Regions from separate parts of the Vagococcus carniphilus genome, predicted to be linked through region 1. Evidence: a T-box and tRNA genes for the amino acid it is inferred to sense, from the RefSeq annotation. Region 1 holds a T-box; the other holds one or more tRNA genes.
The links. A T-box is a leader RNA that pairs with one kind of tRNA and senses whether it is charged. The one in region 1 lies ahead of trpS (tryptophan--tRNA ligase), so its partner is inferred to be a tRNA-Trp.
Positions count from the first base shown of each region.

Region 1 (9,680 bases):
AGAGCAAAAAGAAGCTATTGAAAGAGAAAAACAGTTTATAACCAATGCGTCTCATGATATCAGAACACCTTTAGCAGCGATTAGAGGACATGTTCAACTCATTAAACGAAGAGGAGAAAGTCATCCAGAAGTTATTCCAAACTCCATTGATTTTATTGATAAAGAATCAAAGAGGTTAGAGACGTTGAGTAATCAGCTATTAACGCTTGAGCGAGAAGATTTAACAACACCAAAAGAGATAATTAATTTATCAGAGTTGCTTCTATATGAGATTGAGAAAGTTCAATTATTGACTACCTTTGAATTTATAACAGAAGTAAAAAATGATGTATCTTATTTTGGTAGAAAAGGTGAATTTCAGCAGATTTTTCAAAATTTAATTGAAAATGCTATTAAATATTCGCCAGGTGAAACCGAGATTAAAATAGCTTTAGAAGAAACAACATCAACTATTATTTTTACTGTATCAGATTATGGTTTGGGAATTTCTGATAAGGAAAAGAAACGAGTTTTTGAAAGATTTTATCGTGTCGATAATTCAAGAACTAGCCAAACAGAAGGTTCTGGAGTTGGTTTATCAATCGTTGAGAAAATTGTCTCTTCCTATAGAGGAACGATTGATATTAAAAATAATGAGCCAAAAGGAACCATTTTTAAAGTAAATTTACCTAAAATGTAAAAAAAGGCTATCATCAAAGATGGCCTTTTTTTACGTTTATTTGTGCTAATTTTTACCAAATACTAATTCTTTTTTCAGGTTCCAAGTACATGGCATCTGATTTTGTAATATCATACAAGTGGTAAAATTCGTCTAGATTTTTTACTTGAATATTAGCTCTTAACTTATTTGGTGAGTGTACATCAACAGCTAAAAGTAAATCAATGTATTGTTCTTGAGATTTTTGACGCCAGATACGCGCCCAATTTTCAAATAAATCAGTTCCGCTAAAGTCTTCTTCTAATTGAGCAGCTTCAAGGGCACAACTTAAACCACCAGCATCAGCAATGTTTTCAGATACAGTCAGTGTTCCATTAACTTTACTGTTACCAAAAGGTATGTCATCGAATTGTTCAATCATTTGTTTTGTTAGTTCTTCAAAATGTGCTAAGTCTGTTTCAGTCCACCAATCATTAAGATTGCCTAATTCATCAAATTTAGCGCCATTATTATCAAACGCGTGAGAGATTTCATGAGCAATGACAGCTCCAATACCACCATAATTTGCACTTCTTGATTGTTTAAAATCATAGAACGGAGCTTGAAGAATAGCAGCTGGAAAGACAATAACATTTTTTTGAGGATGATAATAAGCGTTAACGGTATCAGCACTCATTTCCCATTCATTACGATCAACTTTTTGGTTGTAGCGACGGAAGGAATAATCAGAAGTAATCTTGTTAAACTGTTCAACATTTTCGATTAGAGAACCTCCATCAGCTTTGCTTGTTGTAATAAAACGAGAGTAAATCGAAGGTATCTCTTCGGGATAGCCAACATGAATACCTAATCGATTAAGTTTTAAAATAGCTGTTTTTTTAGTTTCTTCCTCTAGCCATTCATTTTTTGATAAACGTTCTTGATAGATTTGAATCATCTGCTGAACCATTTCATGTACATCATCTTTAGCAGCTTGACCAAAATAATTTTTAGCATAGTATTGACCAATTACTTGATTAAACTGTCCAGTTGCTTGATAAAAATAGGTTTTTTCTTTTGAGAAAGCTTCTTTTGCGCCAGAAAGAGCTAAGCTATATTGATTAGCAATTTGTCTAAAATCTTCTGTTAATAAATGACTAAAAGAAAGAACATACGAACAAATCATCCAATGTTTCATTTTTTCAAAGGTTTCATCAGAAACTAGTTTTTCTAACTTTTCAAAATAGTTAGGTTCTGTCACAATAATTTTGTTTGGCGATTGTTTTAGTAGGGCAGTTAAGAACTGATTAAAATTAATAGAAGAATGATAATTAGCTACTTCTTCGAGTGTTTTAGGGTTATACATTTTAGTATAATCCGCACTTTCTTCAGCACTCTTAATAAAAGGTACTAAACTTTCATCGAAAGAAAGACAGTCTACAACAATTAATTCTGCTTCATCTTTTTTGTAACCTACCATTTTAAGTAATTTTATCATCATACCTTTGTAAACCGTAAGAAGCTCTTCTTTATTAGGATGTTTTTCATCATAATAAGTAGTGTCAGGTAAAATTAAATTAGTAGGAGCAAGATAAACGCCATATGTATCTGCTTTTTCCATATCTGAGCTGACATCTAAAACAAAGGGATTAGGATAGCCAGACAATAGCCAATCTTCTAATTGATTACTCCAGTCACTTAAAGCATTTAAATCGTTGATTCGATTTAAACGATTTTTTATAGGTGTCATGCCAAGGTTGTTTCTTGTTTCTTCATCAGAAACCAATTCGTAGAAATCTTTAAATGATTGAAGTTCTTTTGATGTCACTGGAATGTCACCTGTTGCCATTTTCTTAACATCTTCCATTAAGAGAACTTCGATTTCATCAGCAAGACTTGAAAAGCTATTGATACTAGGTTTATCTGAAGGGATTTCTGCTTCCTTCAACCATTTTTCATTAACGTATTCATAAAAATCTGTTTTTGGACTTAATTTCTCTTGGTTCATTGAATTCACTCCTTTAAATATTATTATATCCTTTTCTAAATAAAAGGGTTACTAAAAATAATTAATTCCCATTGCTCGTTTAACTTCATCAAGTGTTTCTGTTGCGCGTTCCTCGGCTTTTAAACTTCCAGCTTTTAGAATTTCCATTAGATAAGCATCATCTTTTTCAAATTCATTGCGTTTTAATCGAATAGATAACAAAGTTTCTTGTAAGATTTCATTTAGATAATTTTTAATCTTAACATCACCAAGTCCACCTTCTCTGTAGTGTTGTTTTAATTGTTCTACTTCATTTTTATCAGTCGCAAAAATATCTAGGTATTCAAAAACCATGTTCCCTTCAACTTGTCCAGGATCTGAAACATGAATATGGTTAGGGTCAGTATACATACTCATAATTTTTTTCTTAATAGTGGCTTCATCATCAGAAAGATAAATACCGTTATTAAGGGATTTACTCATTTTACCTTGTCCATCAATTCCTTTTAGACGTTCTTGATTTTTTTTAGGAAGAACAATTTCAGGCTCAATTAAACAATCGGTGTTATAAATACGATTAAAACTTCGAACAATTTCTTTTGTCTGTTCAATCATAGGTAATTGATCGCCACCAACTGGCACATGAGTTGCCTTGAAGGCTGTAATGTCTGCTGCTTGGCTGACTGGATAAGTCAGAAAACCAGCAGGTAAACTTGTTTCAAAGTTTTTTTCTTTCATCTCTGATTTAACAGTTGGATTTCGGTAGAGACGGGATACTGTTACGAGATTTAAGTAATACATCATTAATTCAGATAGTTGAGGAATTTTTGATTGAATAAAAATAGTTGATTTTGCTGGGTCTAGCCCAATAGCTAAATAGTCTAAAATGACTTCTCTGACACTTTTCTGAATTTTTAACGGATTATCCGCATTATCGGTTAAGGCTTGTTGATCGGCAATCATGATAAACTGCTGCGTATTTTCTAACTCTTGAATAGCTACTCTATTTTTTAATGAACCAACATAATGACCTAAATGTAATTTTCCTGTGGGACGATCCCCTGTTAAGTATATTTTTTCCATTTTTTTCCTCCTTGTAATAAAAAAAGTCACCCTCAAACAAGCAAAACTTGTTTGAGGGTGACTGAAATCACGGTACCACCTCAAAATTAACTCACGTAGTTAACCTACACTAATAACGCTAGTTAGCGGACCTTTCTACTAATGTAAACATATTTGAAAGATCATTCAGAAGGCCATTCACACTATTTTTATGTAAGTTTTCACCAACCACTTACTCTCTAAAAGTAAAAATATTGCTACTAATCTTCTTCAAAAATTTATCATTTAATAATTGTGAAAATTATAGTCCTAAAAATAAAAAAAAGCAAGTTAGATTATTTTAGATAAAAAAATGAAGAAATCTTCATCTGAACTTTAAATGAAATGAGTTTAGAAAAAAAGAATATTTGTTATGATAATAGTATCAAATGAATAAATAATAAGGAGAGAAAAATGATGAAAAAAACTTTATTGGCAGGTATTACTTTCGTGTTACTAGGTGTTATGGTAGGGTGTGGCAATAAAACGGTACAGCAACCAGCAAGTGAATCTAAAAATAAGACAACAAATGTATCAACAACAGACTCTCAAGTAAGTGAAAAAACAAAAGTTGAAAAAGTTAAAACAATCGATGTGTCAGATGCTATTAAAATCTATCAAGAAAAACATCCTAAAACAGATATTACTTCAGTAGAACTTGAATCAGAACGTAGCGGATTAGTTTATAAGATTGAGGGAGTTGATGATGAAACTGAGTATGATTTAACTATCAACGCTTCGTCAAAAGAAATTCTTCGTGACAAATCAGAAAAACTGGATAAAGAAGATAGAGCTGGTGTCAAAAGAAAACAAGATAAATTAGACTTAAAAGATATTATTTCGATTGATGAAGCTACAATAATTGCTGAAAAAGAAACAGGTTTTGGTACTGCACAGGAATGGAGTTTAGATAAAGATTTAAGCACAACTTATTGGGAAGTTAAAGGAGTAGAAGGACGTAAGGAAGCCCAAATTAAAATAGATGCTAAAAGTGGTAAAGTATTGGAGTTTGAATTAGATGACTAAATAAAAGATAAAAAACAGTTTGACTTAAAAGTCAAACTGTTTTTTTATCTTTTCGATCCAACGTCATATCGCCATGGTTTTTTTATAAAACCGAGAGGAGATTTATCTTCAATTGATTTTGTGTAGTTATCAGGTACATTTTCAAAGTAATCAGAGTAAAGTTGGTTTATTTTATTTTCTTCATTGAATTCAATGAAAAGAACTTCCCCTTTTTGATTAGCAAGAACAACAGCATGTGTTTTGACATTTTCGGGTTTTATAACTAAAGGATATGAATAACCAAAAGTATCTAAGTATTCTAAGTCACTTTCAGTTATATTTTCCAAACTATTATACATTGATTCAGTCATGTAGGTATCATAAAGTTGATTTAACTCTTCTTTAAAAGCCTCAACCCCATCGTATCTTCTATTAATATCTTTGAAAAAGTATTCTATTGAATCATAAGTTCCAATATTTTCAAGGTAAGTTAAATTGTCTTCTTCAATTTTTTCTATATCGACAATTTTATTTTGTTTATCTACGGTTAACTTTAAATAAAAGTCATCTAATAGATCAAATGATACGTAAACAACTAGTTGATTGTCATCTGATAAGTATCGGGAGCCTGTTGGTTTAGGTCTAGAAATTTCGGTTGAATAATCTAAAGTATTTTCGTAATCCTTCTTAAGTGTATTTAATTTTTCTAAAGCTTCATCTGAAATATAAACATCTTCATGTAGTTGTTCTTTACTAGAAAAGAGATAACGAAATAATTGATAGTTGATTTTTTCTCTCTCTTCTCTCTCTTCTTTTCTAATTTTTATGTAGTCATTTCTTCTTTCTTTTTCTCCTTTTTCTTTTTGAAATTTAGAGACCTCATCGTTATCTTGTTGAGAATTTTTGTTAGAATCTACTTCATCAAGAGAGCTGATTAATACAAAAAAGATAGGAACTACTACCAATATAATAGCAAAAATTTTTTTAAATTTTTTTTTGGCTTTTTTCTCGACTTGTTTTTTTCCTTGAATCCGATTTGTATTCCTCTTTTGATTTTGTTCTGGAACAATCTTTTTTGTTTTAAAAATTTTCATTTGAGAAATGATTTTTTCTTTCGTATCTTCTGATACCCAGCTCAAGCTAATGATGTCAGCACTAGTAATAACAAAATTTCTTTTTCCTTCTAGAAAATTAAGATAATCACTTAGCACTTTAACATCATGATGATATTTATCAGAAGTAATTTTAGCTAAAAGAAGTTTAATTTCTTTTGTTTTAGGTTCGGCGTCTTCTAACAGCAAGCACAGGCTATTCAAATAAATAAAGTCATCATCTAAATAAGACATGGAAGAAACTTCGTTTAAGTCTGTGACAGGTATTGATGTATGGGAGTTTTCTACTTGAATATAATCATGAAATTTATATCTTAATTTAAAATATTGATTACGACTATTTTTATCAACGTGATTAAATATGTCATAGTTTAAATAGTTTTCTTTAACAACTCGCTTTTTAAAAATAGTTTTATCCTGATCAGTATCATAATTTCTTTCAGTTAACTCACAAAGTTTAATAATTTCTTGTCGTGTTTTATCGTCAAGGAGTGAGTAGTTTTCAATCAAATAGACTTTCATTACTGTCTGAACGTGATTTTTAATATCTTCTGATTGATGTAAGTAAGGGGAGAGTAGATTAGACCAACCATGACCATCATTGTAAAAGTTCTTTTGGGCTAAATAAGTTGTCATGTCCTCTATAAAATGACTTGTTGGTGCTTCCCTTTTTGGAAGAGGATCCTTTTTAGCGTTTCTTTTTTTGACTTCTGTTTTTTTCTTTTCTTCTATTATTTGATTTATTTTGTTTTTCAATGGTTCTATTTCAATTTGTGTAGGCTTTTCATTTCTTTTTGACTCATCTATTTGTGTTGTACTTTCAACGTTTTTAGAAATTTCTTCTTTGATAGTTGTAGGCTTGTTGCTTTCAATAACTGTTTCATTTTTTTGAATATCGACTTTAGATTTAGGGGTACTGTCTTGAAAAGAGTATGTTTCTCTGTTATTGATTGTTTTTAAAATGTCATTGTAGGCTTTTCTTAATTCTTGATAGTCTTTTAAATTCCTTGACATATCGATATTTTTTAGCTTTTTTGCGTAAGCTGCACGAACTTCATCGATTGTTGCCTTTTCATCAATTCCTAGAATTTTATAATGATCCATGTTTACTCCTCCTGTAATCATAAAGAAAAATAGTGTTTTAAATTACCATATAACTCCTCATTATGATTATATCATAGGATATACAGTCTATTTCATGTCTTTAATAAGAAAAATAAGAAAATATAGTATAATAAAATACAAAGAGAGGATGGTAGAACGATGACTGAAGAAAAAAACAAGATTCCCCAACTAATAGATGAAGTGTCAAAAGCAATTTTAGGAAAAAGAGACATCATACAATTAACGTTAACAGCTATTTTAGCTGGCGGACACATTCTATTTGAAGATGTCCCAGGCGTCGGAAAAACTCTTTTGGTTAAAACAATTGCTAGTGCTATTCAAAGTGATTATAAACGAGTTCAGTTTACACCAGACTTATTACCCAGTGATATTTTAGGTGTTTCTATGTTTAACCAGAAAGAAAATAAATTTGAATTTCATAAGGGGCCTATATTTACTACCCTTTTATTAGTAGATGAAATTAATCGAACAACACCGAAAACTCAAGTAGCATTATTAGAAGCAATGGCAGAAAAAAGTGTGACGATAGATAATCAAACTTATTCATTATCAGATGATTTTACAGTTCTTGCGACTCAAAATCCTGTTGAATTTGAAGGAACTTACCTACTTCCAGAAGCTCAATTAGACCGATTTTTATTACGTTTAAAAATAGGCTATCCTAGTTTTGAGGATGAATTGAAATTAATATTAGGTGGTAATAGAGAAGAAATACCAATTGAACCAATCATGTCACTAGAAGAAATAGCTGTTTTAAAGAACCAAGTCAGTCAAATTTTTATTCATGAAAAAGTAGCAAATTACGCATTGAAGTTAGTTCAAGCAACAAGAGAGCATGAGAGTATTTTACTGGGCGTAAGCCCAAGAGGAAGTGAAGCGCTTATCAAAGCCGCTAAAGCCTATGCTTTAACTGAAGGTAGAGAGCACGTTGTCCCTAGTGACCTTCAACTCTTGGTTCCAGCTGTTTTTGGTCATCGTTTACAATTAAAATACCACGGTAAATCAAGAGAAGCTGAACTCGAAAAAATATTAAATCAAATTATCAAACATGTCCCAGTACCAATTGGGAGGTAATAAGGATGAATAAACTAAATAGTTTTTTATTTTTAGTGATTTACTCACTTCTTTGTTTATACGCGGTAACCTTTAATAATAAATTAGGATGGATTTTATTAACTTTTTTTACTTTATTTTTTCTTATTAGTCTCATTTCAATGATTTCTCCTATTAGTAAAATTTATGTTAAAGATTTAGATGAAAGGATTCTTGAAATTGGAGAAAAAAGTCATTTGAAAATTGAAATAGAAAGTAAGGGTAAGATAAAAGTTTTTTATCCTGTTTTAGTTCTTGAAAATGCTGTTGTATCTTTTCAAAAAATACTCCCTCTTTTTTTTAAGAAAAGAGAAGATTTTGTTATTGAATTAATTCCGAATAGAAGAGGTGCTTACAAAACACTTGAAATGACAATAAGATCAAGTGATTTATTTGGCTTGCTATATAAAGAAAAAAAACAATTAATAAAAGCAAATCTCTTTGTTTTACCTCATTTTTTGCCAGAAGTAATGAATCTTTTACCTTTAATTAAGTTAAAAGAAGAAAAATGGAGATTTGGAGAATCTACATTTGATTTAGAAAAATTAAGAACCTATCAAAAAGGTGATTCTGTTAAGCAAATTGATTGGAAAATTTCTAGTAAGAAGCAAACTTTGATTGTTAAGGAGTATGAACAAGTTAAATCAGTTAGGCCTTTGCTAATTTTTTATGGTGTTAGAAGTTTTTATTACGAACAAACATTAGCTGTTTTTTATTCTCTTTACCAAATCATAGACGATGTTGATTTTTTATTAATTGAAAGTGAAACAAAGTACTGGTTTAATCCTAGTATTTATCAATTTTGTGAAATAGAAAGAAGCGATGATCCAGGGGAATTTCCAGAACTAGAAGCAGAGAATCTCATTATTTTTACACCAGAAAGAACTAAACGTTTTGAAAAACAGTTAGATCAATTGGATAAGCGTAAAAAGATTCAAGTAGTAGATTTTACTAGTTTAAAAGAGGAGGTTTTTTTAAATGATGTCTAGAAAAACTACTTTTTTATTTTTACTTATTTCTATTTTGTTATTCATTACTTCTTTTACGCCTATGCTATGGGTGTTTGAAATTCCTTTTATTTCATTTTTACCATTTATCGTTTTTGTTCTATGTTTAGTGGGTTGCTTTGTTCCAAGTGGTCTGTCTAGAACACTATTTTATTTATTCATTTCTTTTTTAGGTGTTTCTCTTCCAAATTTATTAGTTAATAAGATTTCAATAACCTCTTTTATTTTGACAGAATATCAGGGAATAAAAGATCTTATTATAAATAATTCACAGGAGTATTCTTCTAATTTATCTTTTTTCTTATTACTTCTTTTTTTAGTTAGTCTAATTGAGATTCAGATGGTCAATAAACAGGTATTACTTGTTGGATTTATTATTGTTTTTTATTTGTTACTGTTAAATATTTTTAATGACTTATCCATTGTTCCCAATATTTTATTAGTTATTGGATTAACTTTAGTGACAAGAAATTTATTGTTGATGAAAAGTAATAAATTATTTCTTATTTCGTCTGTATTTATCATAGGGGTAAGCTTTATGTCAGTCCTTTTACCAACACAAAAGATTCAAGCAAGTATCCTTAGTTTTAGTGCACCATACCGCTCCAAAATAG
Region 1 covers NZ_CP060720.1:2,282,509-2,292,188, reverse strand. The annotation lists gene H9L18_RS11195 (sensor histidine kinase) at 1-679, shown strand, start outside; gene H9L18_RS11190 (M13 family metallopeptidase) at 732-2,645, opposite strand; gene trpS (tryptophan--tRNA ligase) at 2,697-3,707, opposite strand; T-box leader at 3,758-3,969, opposite strand; gene H9L18_RS11180 (PepSY domain-containing protein) at 4,143-4,751, shown strand; gene H9L18_RS11175 (J domain-containing protein) at 4,796-6,946, opposite strand; gene H9L18_RS11170 (AAA family ATPase) at 7,106-8,041, shown strand; gene H9L18_RS11165 (DUF58 domain-containing protein) at 8,047-9,048, shown strand; gene H9L18_RS11160 (transglutaminase-like domain-containing protein) at 9,038-9,680, shown strand, end outside.

Region 2 (9,680 bases), 330 kb from region 1:
GAGTGGCGGACGGGTGAGTAACACGTGGGCAACCTGCCCAACAGAGGGGGATAACACTTGGAAACAGGTGCTAATACCGCATAATTTGTTTTTCCGCATGGAAGAATAATAAAAGACGCTTCGGTGTCACTGTTGGATGGGCCCGCGCTGCATTAGTTAGTTGGTGGGGTAACGGCCTACCAAGACCATGATGCATAGCCGACCTGAGAGGGTGATCGGCCACACTGGGACTGAGACACGGCCCAGACTCCTACGGGAGGCAGCAGTAGGGAATCTTCGGCAATGGACGAAAGTCTGACCGAGCAACGCCGCGTGAGTGAAGAAGGTTTTCGGATCGTAAAACTCTGTTGTTAGAGAAGAACAAGTGAGAGAGTTACTGTTCTCACCTTGACGGTATCTAACCAGAAAGCCACGGCTAACTACGTGCCAGCAGCCGCGGTAATACGTAGGTGGCAAGCGTTGTCCGGATTTATTGGGCGTAAAGCGAGCGCAGGCGGTTTCTTAAGTCTGATGTGAAAGCCCTCGGCTCAACCGAGGAAGGTCATTGGAAACTGGGGAACTTGAGTGCAGAAGAGGAGAGTGGAATTCCATGTGTAGCGGTGAAATGCGTAGATATATGGAGGAACACCAGTGGCGAAGGCGACTCTCTGGTCTGTAACTGACGCTGAGGCTCGAAAGCGTGGGGAGCAAACAGGATTAGATACCCTGGTAGTCCACGCCGTAAACGATGAGTGCTAAGTGTTGGAGGCTTTCCGCCCTTCAGTGCTGCAGTTAACGCATTAAGCACTCCGCCTGGGGAGTACGGCCGCAAGGCTGAAACTCAAAGGAATTGACGGGGGCCCGCACAAGCGGTGGAGCATGTGGTTTAATTCGAAGCAACGCGAAGAACCTTACCAGGTCTTGACATCCTTTGACCACTCTAGAGATAGAGCTTTCCCTTCGGGGACAAAGTGACAGGTGGTGCATGGTTGTCGTCAGCTCGTGTCGTGAGATGTTGGGTTAAGTCCCGCAACGAGCGCAACCCTTATTGTTAGTTGCCATCATTCAGTTGGGCACTCTAGCGAGACTGCCGGTGACAAACCGGAGGAAGGTGGGGATGACGTCAAATCATCATGCCCCTTATGACCTGGGCTACACACGTGCTACAATGGACGGTACAATGAGTCGCAAGACCGCGAGGTTTAGCTAATCTCTTAAAGCCGTTCTCAGTTCGGATTGTAGGCTGCAACTCGCCTACATGAAGCCGGAATCGCTAGTAATCGTGGATCAGCACGCCACGGTGAATACGTTCCCGGGCCTTGTACACACCGCCCGTCACACCACGAGAGTTTGTAACACCCAAAGTCGGTGAGGTAACCTTTTGGAGCCAGCCGCCTAAGGTGGGATAGATGATTGGGGTGAAGTCGTAACAAGGTAGCCGTATCGGAAGGTGCGGCTGGATCACCTCCTTTCTAAGGAATATTACGGAAAACACATTGGTACTTACTTTGTTCAGTTTTGAGAGATTTATTCTCTTGCTTTTATAATTCTAAATAGGGGCCTTAGCTCAGCTGGGAGAGCGCCTGCCTTGCACGCAGGAGGTCAGCGGTTCGATCCCGCTAGGCTCCATTGGTGTCTTTGACACCAATTGTATTGTTCATTGAAAACTGGATAGTTGAAGTTAGACATCAACATTAATTTTTAACACACCGAGTTGATCAGTTTTATTAGTAAAATTGTGATACATAAATAGTTTTACTTGAATATCGCTATTTAAGTAAAATCAGAAACATCTAACTCATATATAGTTAGAAAAGGTTAAGTGAATAAGGGCGCACGGTGGATGCCTTGGCACTAGAAGCCGATGAAGGACGGGACTAACTCCGATATGCTTTGGGGAGCTGTAAGTAAGCTATGATCCAGAGATTTCCGAATGGGGGAACCCAGCATCTTTTATAGGATGTTACTTTCAAGTGAATACATAGCTTGTTAGAGGTAGACGCAGAGAACTGAAACATCTAAGTACCTGCAGGAAGAGAAAGAAAATTCGATTTCCTTAGTAGCGGCGAGCGAAACGGAAACAGCCCAAACCAAGAAGCTTGCTTCTTGGGGTTGTAGGACTCAGCTGTGGTAGCTGTTGTGGATAGTTGAATCGATCTGGAAAGATCAGCCGGAGCGGGTAAAAGCCCCGTAGACGAAATCAACAACACACCTATGAGTATCCTGAGTACGGCGGAACACGAGAAATTCCGTCGGAATCCGGGAGGACCATCTCCCAAGGCTAAATACTCTCTAGTGACCGATAGTGAACCAGTACCGTGAGGGAAAGGTGAAAAGCACCCCGGAAGGGGAGTGAAATAGAACCTGAAACCGTGTGCCTACAACAAGTCAGAGCCCGTTAATGGGTGATGGCGTGCCTTTTGCAGAATGAACCGGCGAGTTACGATTGCATGCGAGGTTAAGCTGAAGAAGCGGAGCCGTAGCGAAAGCGAGTCTGAATAGGGCGAGTGAGTATGTAGTCGTAGACCCGAAACCATGTGACCTACCCATGTCCAGGTTGAAGGTGCGGTAAAACGCACTGGAGGACCGAACCCACGTACGTTGAAAAGTGCGGGGATGAGGTGTGGGTAGCGGAGAAATTCCAAACGAACTTGGAGATAGCTGGTTCTCTCCGAAATAGCTTTAGGGCTAGCCTCGGAATTAAGAATGATGGAGGTAGAGCACTGTTTGGACTAGGGGCCCGTCTTGGGTTACCGAATTCAGATAAACTCCGAATGCCATTCATTTATGTCCGGGAGTCAGACAGTGAGTGATAAGATCCATTGTCGAAAGGGAAACAGCCCAGACCACCAGCTAAGGTCCCCAAATATATGTTAAGTGGAAAAGGATGTGAGGGTGCACAAACAACTAGGATGTTGGCTCAGAAGCAGCCATCATTTAAAGAGTGCGTAATAGCTCACTAGTCGAGTGCCCTTGCGCCGAAAATGTACCGGGGCTAAACATATTACCGAAGCTGTGGATAGAACCTTTTGGTTCTATGGTAGGAGAGCGTTCTAAGGGCGTCGAAGCTAGATCGTAAGGACTGGTGGAGCGCTTAGAAGTGAGAATGCCGGTATGAGTAGCGAAAGACAGGTGAGAATCCTGTCCACCGAATGACTAAGGTTTCCTGGGGAAGGCTCGTCCTCCCAGGGTTAGTCGGGACCTAAGCCGAGGCCGATAGGCGTAGGCGATGGATAACAGGTTGAGATTCCTGTACCCGTTTGTTTTGTTTGAACAATGGAGGGACGCAGTAGGTTACAAGTTCGCACTGTTGGATATGTGCGTTCAAGCAATAAGTCTTGATAAGAGTCAAATGCTTTTATCTCTAAGGACAAGTTGTGATGAGGAGGGAAATTTAGTACCGAAGTCTTAATATCACACTGCCAAGAAAAGCTTCTAGTTAGAAACAAACGGCCCGTACCGCAAACCGACACAGGTAGTCGAGGAGAGAATCCTAAGGTGAGCGAGAGAACTCTCGTTAAGGAACTCGGCAAAATGACCCCGTAACTTAGGGAGAAGGGGTGCTGAACGCAAGTTCAGCCGCAGTGAATAGGCCCAAGCGACTGTTTATCAAAAACACAGGTCTCTGCAAAATCGAAAGATGACGTATAGGGGCTGACGCCTGCCCGGTGCTGGAAGGTTAAGAGGATGGGTTAGCAATAGCGAAGCTCAGAATTGAAGCCCCAGTAAACGGCGGCCGTAACTATAACGGTCCTAAGGTAGCGAAATTCCTTGTCGGGTAAGTTCCGACCCGCACGAAAGGCGTAACGATTTGGGCACTGTCTCAACGAGAGACTCGGTGAAATTTTAGTACCTGTGAAGATGCAGGTTACCCGCGACAGGACGGAAAGACCCCATGGAGCTTTACTGTAGTTTGATATTGAATGTTTGTGACACATGTACAGGATAGGTAGGAGCCGTAGAGCTCGGGACGCTAGTCTCGAGGGAGGCATTGGTGGGATACTACCCTTGTGTTATGACCATTCTAACCCGCGCCACTTATCGTGGCGGGAGACAGTGTCAGATGGACAGTTTGACTGGGGCGGTCGCCTCCTAAAATGTAACGGAGGCGCCCAAAGGTTCCCTCAGAATGGTTGGAAATCATTCGTAGAGTGCAAAGGCAGAAGGGAGCTTGACTGCGAGAGCTACAACTCGAGCAGGGACGAAAGTCGGGCTTAGTGATCCGGTGGTTCCGCATGGAAGGGCCATCGCTCAACGGATAAAAGCTACCCTGGGGATAACAGGCTTATCTCCCCCAAGAGTTCACATCGACGGGGAGGTTTGGCACCTCGATGTCGGCTCGTCGCATCCTGGGGCTGTAGTCGGTCCCAAGGGTTGGGCTGTTCGCCCATTAAAGCGGCACGCGAGCTGGGTTCAGAACGTCGTGAGACAGTTCGGTCCCTATCCGTCGCGGGCGTTGGAAATTTGAGAGGAGCTGTCCTTAGTACGAGAGGACCGGGATGGACATACCTCTGGTGTACCAGTTGTTCTGCCAAGGGCATTGCTGGGTAGCTATGTATGGACGGGATAAACGCTGAAAGCATCTAAGCGTGAAGCCCCCTCAAGATGAGATTTCCCATTTCTTTAAGAAAGTAAGACCCCTGAAAGATGATCAGGTAGATAGGCTAGGAGTGGAAGTGCAGCGATGTACGGAGCGGACTAGTACTAATCGGTCGAGGACTTAACCAAAATATCGGTAACAATGTTGAATATAACTAAAACATCCAGTTTTGAGTGAACAATCACTCAAAAAAATAAGTGTGGCGATGATGGCAAGAAGGATACACCTGTTCCCATGCCGAACACAGAAGTTAAGCTTTTTAGCGCCGAGGGTAGTGAAGGGTTTCCCTTTGTGAGAGTAGGACGTTGCCATGCTTATTATAATTATCCGGCATAGCTCAGTTGGTAGTAGCGCATGACTGTTAATCATGATGTCGTAGGTTCGAGTCCTACTGCCGGAGTTTAAATGGCCCGTTGGTCAAGCGGTTAAGACACCGCCCTTTCACGGCGGTAACACGGGTTCGAGTCCCGTACGGGTCATAAGTTTTATATAACCAAATGGAGGTTTAGCTCAGCTGGGAGAGCACCTGCCTTACAAGCAGGGGGTCAGCGGTTCGATCCCGTTAACCTCCATTACCTAAATAATTGGTTCCGTGGTGTAGGGGTTAACATGCCTGCCTGTCACGCAGGAGATCGCGGGTTCAAATCCCGTCGGGACCGTTTGTTTTAGGCGCAGTAGCTCAGTTGGTAGAGCAACGGATTGAAGCTCCGTGTGTCGGCAGTTCGATTCTGTCTTGCGCCATTTTAAATATGGAGGGGTAGCGAAGTGGCTAAACGCGGCGGACTGTAAATCCGCTCCTTCGGGTTCGGCAGTTCGAATCTGCCCCCTCCATTTTAATTATTATATATAAACTATAGGGGTATAGTTTAGCGGTAGAACTACGGTCTCCAAAACCGTCAGCGTGGGTTCGATTCCTACTACCCCTGTTTTTATTATGGCGGTTGTGGCGAAGTGGTTAACGCACCGGATTGTGGCTCCGGCATTCGTGGGTTCGATTCCCATCAGTCGCCCCTTTAATGGGCTATAGCCAAGTGGTAAGGCAACGGACTTTGACTCCGTCACTCGTTGGTTCGAATCCAGCTAGCCCAGTATTTCGGCGGTATAGCCAAGTGGTAAGGCAGAGGTCTGCAACACCTTTATCATCGGTTCAAATCCGGTTACCGCCTTTTATATATTATGTTTTATGCCGGCGTGGCGGAATTGGCAGACGCGCTGGACTCAAAATCCTGTGCCCGCAAGGGCGTGCCGGTTCGACCCCGGCCGCCGGTATTGTATAGTGCTTAAACATAATAATATAATTAAAAATTATCCGGCATAGCTCAGTTGGTAGTAGCGCATGACTGTTAATCATGATGTCGTAGGTTCGAGTCCTACTGCCGGAGTATTATTGAGAATTAAGGTAAATAATGAATCTGGAGAGTTGTCCGAGCTGGCCGAAGGAGCATGATTGGAAATCATGTAGGCGGTAATAACTGTCTCAAGGGTTCGAATCCCTTACTCTCCGTAATTAAATTAAACAGGCCCGTTGGTCAAGCGGTTAAGACACCGCCCTTTCACGGCGGTAACACGGGTTCGAGTCCCGTACGGGTCATAAAAAAATAAATTTAATCTATTTTAGATTGGTTTAGGCGCAGTAGCTCAGTTGGTAGAGCAACGGATTGAAGCTCCGTGTGTCGGCAGTTCGATTCTGTCTTGCGCCATTAAAATATGGAGGGGTAGCGAAGTGGCTAAACGCGGCGGACTGTAAATCCGCTCCTTCGGGTTCGGCAGTTCGAATCTGCCCCCCTCCATTTTTAAAATTATATGGCGGTTGTGGCGAAGTGGTTAACGCACCGGATTGTGGCTCCGGCATTCGTGGGTTCGATTCCCATCAGTCGCCCCTTTAATGGGCTATAGCCAAGTGGTAAGGCAACGGACTTTGACTCCGTCACTCGTTGGTTCGAATCCAGCTAGCCCAGTAAAAGACTCGATTATTCGAGTCTTTTTTTTTGAGAAATATAATGCATTGTTACTTATATATTACAAATGTTTCTATTGTGACGTTAATCTAGGACTAAAGTCGTAGTTAAATTTGGTACAAATGCTTGATAGAAAAGAGCAAGTTTTGAGTTAAAATTTAACTAAGAAAACATCAAGAGAGGATGACTAAAATGGAAATGAAGAATATAGTTAAAAGTGAGCAATCTAAATATTGGTTAAGTTTTATTGGAAAAACAGCTTTATATGCAATTATTCTATTAGGATTAGTTTACTTATATCATTACAGTTCAGTAGGTGGAGGATCCTTTATCTATAATCAATTTTAGAAGGGGATGTTAGAAGATGGAGAATAAAATTGTTGAAACTATTAGGACTTGGTCTGAAAAAAAACCAAATAATATATTTTTTGATGAGGGAGAAAATAGTTTAACATATTTAGAGTTAGAAAATATGTCTAACTCTTTGGCTTCTTATTTAGAAGAAAATGAAGAGACTGGTAAAAATATTATTGTATATGGCGGTCAAAACAGCCGTATGGTTGTTAGCTTTTTAGGATGTACAAAGGCTGGATATGGTTACATACCAGTTGATGGACATACTCCAGTTGATCGAGTGAAAATGATTTATGAAGAGTCACAAGCGATTTGTGTCATAGCTATAGATGATTGGCCGTTAGAGATAGGAAATGTTATTAATTTAAATTTATTTGAAGAGATTGTATCTAAGAGAACAGTTCCTTCATTTAGTAACGTCGTTTCAGGAAATGATGTTTATTATACTATTTTTACTTCTGGTACAACCGGTAAACCTAAGGGTGTACAAATTACTTATTCCAACTTAGAAAGCTTTTGTAACTGGATGTTAGAGGATTTTGAATTGAAAATGGAACAAAGGTTTCTGTGCCAAGCACCATTTTCATTTGACTTGTCAGTAATGGATTTATTTCCATCTCTTTTAACTTGTGGTACTTTGGTACCAATGGAAAAGAAAATGGTTGAGAGTTTCCCGTTACTTTTTGGTAGTATTCCCAAAATGAATTTAAACGTTTGGGTTTCAACACCATCATTAATTGAGATTTGTTTGTTGAACCCTGAGTTTACTAGTGAAAAATTACCTTCATTGGAAAATTTTCAGTTTTGTGGTGAAGAGTTACCTCATAATGTTGCTCAAAAATTAATAGATCGTTTTCCTAATGCGTCTATTTTTAATACTTATGGACCCACTGAAGCAACGGTAGCTATTACTATTGTTAAAATAACACAAGATGTTCTAAATAATAACGATCGATTACCTTTAGGTAAGGTAAAAGGTGACACTGAATTAATTATATTGGACGACAATGGACATGCTCTTTCTTCAGGAGAAATTGGTGAAATTATTATTGTTGGTCCTGGAGTTTCTATTGGATACTTTAATAATCCTGAAAAAACAAAAGAGGCTTTCTTTATGTATGAGGGAAAACCAGCATATAGAACTGGTGATGCTGGACTGATTAAGAATGATATGTTGTACTATAAAGGAAGATTAGATTTTCAAATTAAATGGCATGGGTATCGAATTGAATTAGGTGATATCGATCATCATTTAACAATGCTTAATGGTGTTAAAAATGCTTGTGTTGTACCGAAATATAATAAGAGTCATAAAGTACAGCAATTAGTTGCTTATATTGTCTATGATGCGACAGCTTCTTTCGATGAAAAAGAAGTGACGAAACTTTTGAAAGAAGACCTTTCTAATAAAGTAATGGATTACATGATTCCACAACGTTTTATCTTTGTTGAATCGTTACCACTAACTGCTAATGGTAAGGTGGATAGAAAAGGGTTGATAAATGAGGTGAACAAATAATGGCAAGTATTACTCAATTTGTACCATTTTTGACACCATATGAAAAGCCCTTTTACTTCATTATTTTGGCTATCTTGTTTATTCCATCAATCATTTCCTCTTTAAGAGGAAAGAGATTGTATTGGTACCAAAACTTGCTGACTGTATTCTTTCTATGGATTAGTTTTGCTGGACCAAATATAAAACAAGGTATTGCATTAATTGCTTATGTTGTTTGGCAGTGTCTTTTAACAGGTATTTACTTTAGATATAGACAAAAAGCAAATAAAAGTAGTTGGTTTTATCTATCTGTCTTTTTGAGTATTATACCTATGATAATTATGAAGTTAGGTCCTTTTACAGGAAGTAAGTCTTATCTTCTCTTTTACTTTTTAGGATATTCTTATTTAACGTTCAAATCGGTTCAAGTTATTATGGAAATTAGAGATGGAATGATAAAAGATTATAAAATGAGCCATTATATTCAATTTTTACTCTTTTTCCCGACTATTTCTTCTGGTCCTATTGATCGTTATAAACGATTTGTAAAAGATTTAAAAGAACCACCAAGTAAAGATAAGTATATTGAATTATTAGGAAAAGGAATCCATTATATCTTTTTAGGATTCTTATATAAGTTTTTAATAGGCTATGCGTTGGGAAGTCATTTGCTTCCTATTGTTCAATCCTTTGCACTTTCAAGAAGTGGTGTTTTAGTTGGAACCATAGGATATATGTATGTCTATAGTATGTATTTATTTTTTGATTTTGCAGGATACAGTCTCTTTGCTGTAGGTACCAGTTATTTACTTGGATATGAGACACCAATTAACTTTAATAAACCATTTTTAAGTCCAAATATAAAAGAATTTTGGAATAGATGGCATATGTCTTTATCATTTTGGTTCAGAGATTATGTTTATATGAGATTGATGTTTACTTTAATGAAGAAGAAAGTTTTCAAAAGTAGAATAGTTGCATCAAATGTTGGCTATTTTGCATTATTTTTAATTATGGGTGTCTGGCACGGTTTAACGTGGTATTATATTGTGTATGGTTTATACCATGCGATTTTAATTTGTATAAATGATGCTTGGCTAAGGTATAAAAAGAAACATAAAGATCAATTACCAAGTAATCGTTGGACACATGGACTTTCAGTTTTTATCACGTTCAACGCAGTTTGTTTTAGTTTCTTAATCTTCTCAGGATTTTTGGATACTTTAGCAAAACAAATATTTAATATTTAGGGAGATGACAATGATGGATGTAAAAGAAACAGTTTTAGCAA
Region 2 covers NZ_CP060720.1:1,951,801-1,961,480, reverse strand. The annotation lists rRNA gene H9L18_RS09675 (16S ribosomal RNA) at 1-1,451, shown strand, start outside; tRNA gene H9L18_RS09670 (tRNA-Ala) at 1,536-1,608, shown strand; rRNA gene H9L18_RS09665 (23S ribosomal RNA) at 1,796-4,707, shown strand; rRNA gene rrf (5S ribosomal RNA) at 4,778-4,893, shown strand; tRNA gene H9L18_RS09655 (tRNA-Asn) at 4,906-4,979, shown strand; tRNA gene H9L18_RS09650 (tRNA-Glu) at 4,987-5,058, shown strand; tRNA gene H9L18_RS09645 (tRNA-Val) at 5,079-5,151, shown strand; tRNA gene H9L18_RS09640 (tRNA-Asp) at 5,166-5,238, shown strand; tRNA gene H9L18_RS09635 (tRNA-Phe) at 5,248-5,320, shown strand; tRNA gene H9L18_RS09630 (tRNA-Tyr) at 5,331-5,410, shown strand; tRNA gene H9L18_RS09625 (tRNA-Trp) at 5,435-5,505, shown strand; tRNA gene H9L18_RS09620 (tRNA-His) at 5,517-5,589, shown strand; tRNA gene H9L18_RS09615 (tRNA-Gln) at 5,597-5,668, shown strand; tRNA gene H9L18_RS09610 (tRNA-Cys) at 5,675-5,745, shown strand; tRNA gene H9L18_RS09605 (tRNA-Leu) at 5,765-5,848, shown strand; tRNA gene H9L18_RS09600 (tRNA-Asn) at 5,888-5,961, shown strand; tRNA gene H9L18_RS09595 (tRNA-Ser) at 5,994-6,083, shown strand; tRNA gene H9L18_RS09590 (tRNA-Glu) at 6,099-6,170, shown strand; tRNA gene H9L18_RS09585 (tRNA-Phe) at 6,207-6,279, shown strand; tRNA gene H9L18_RS09580 (tRNA-Tyr) at 6,289-6,369, shown strand; tRNA gene H9L18_RS09575 (tRNA-His) at 6,386-6,458, shown strand; tRNA gene H9L18_RS09570 (tRNA-Gln) at 6,466-6,537, shown strand; gene H9L18_RS09565 (teichoic acid D-Ala incorporation-associated protein DltX) at 6,736-6,885, shown strand; gene dltA (D-alanine--poly(phosphoribitol) ligase subunit DltA) at 6,902-8,410, shown strand; gene dltB (D-alanyl-lipoteichoic acid biosynthesis protein DltB) at 8,410-9,639, shown strand; gene dltC (D-alanine--poly(phosphoribitol) ligase subunit DltC) at 9,653-9,680, shown strand, end outside.
Region 2: it encodes a tRNA-Trp, which carries the amino acid that the T-box ahead of trpS (tryptophan--tRNA ligase) is inferred to sense. The anticodon was not compared.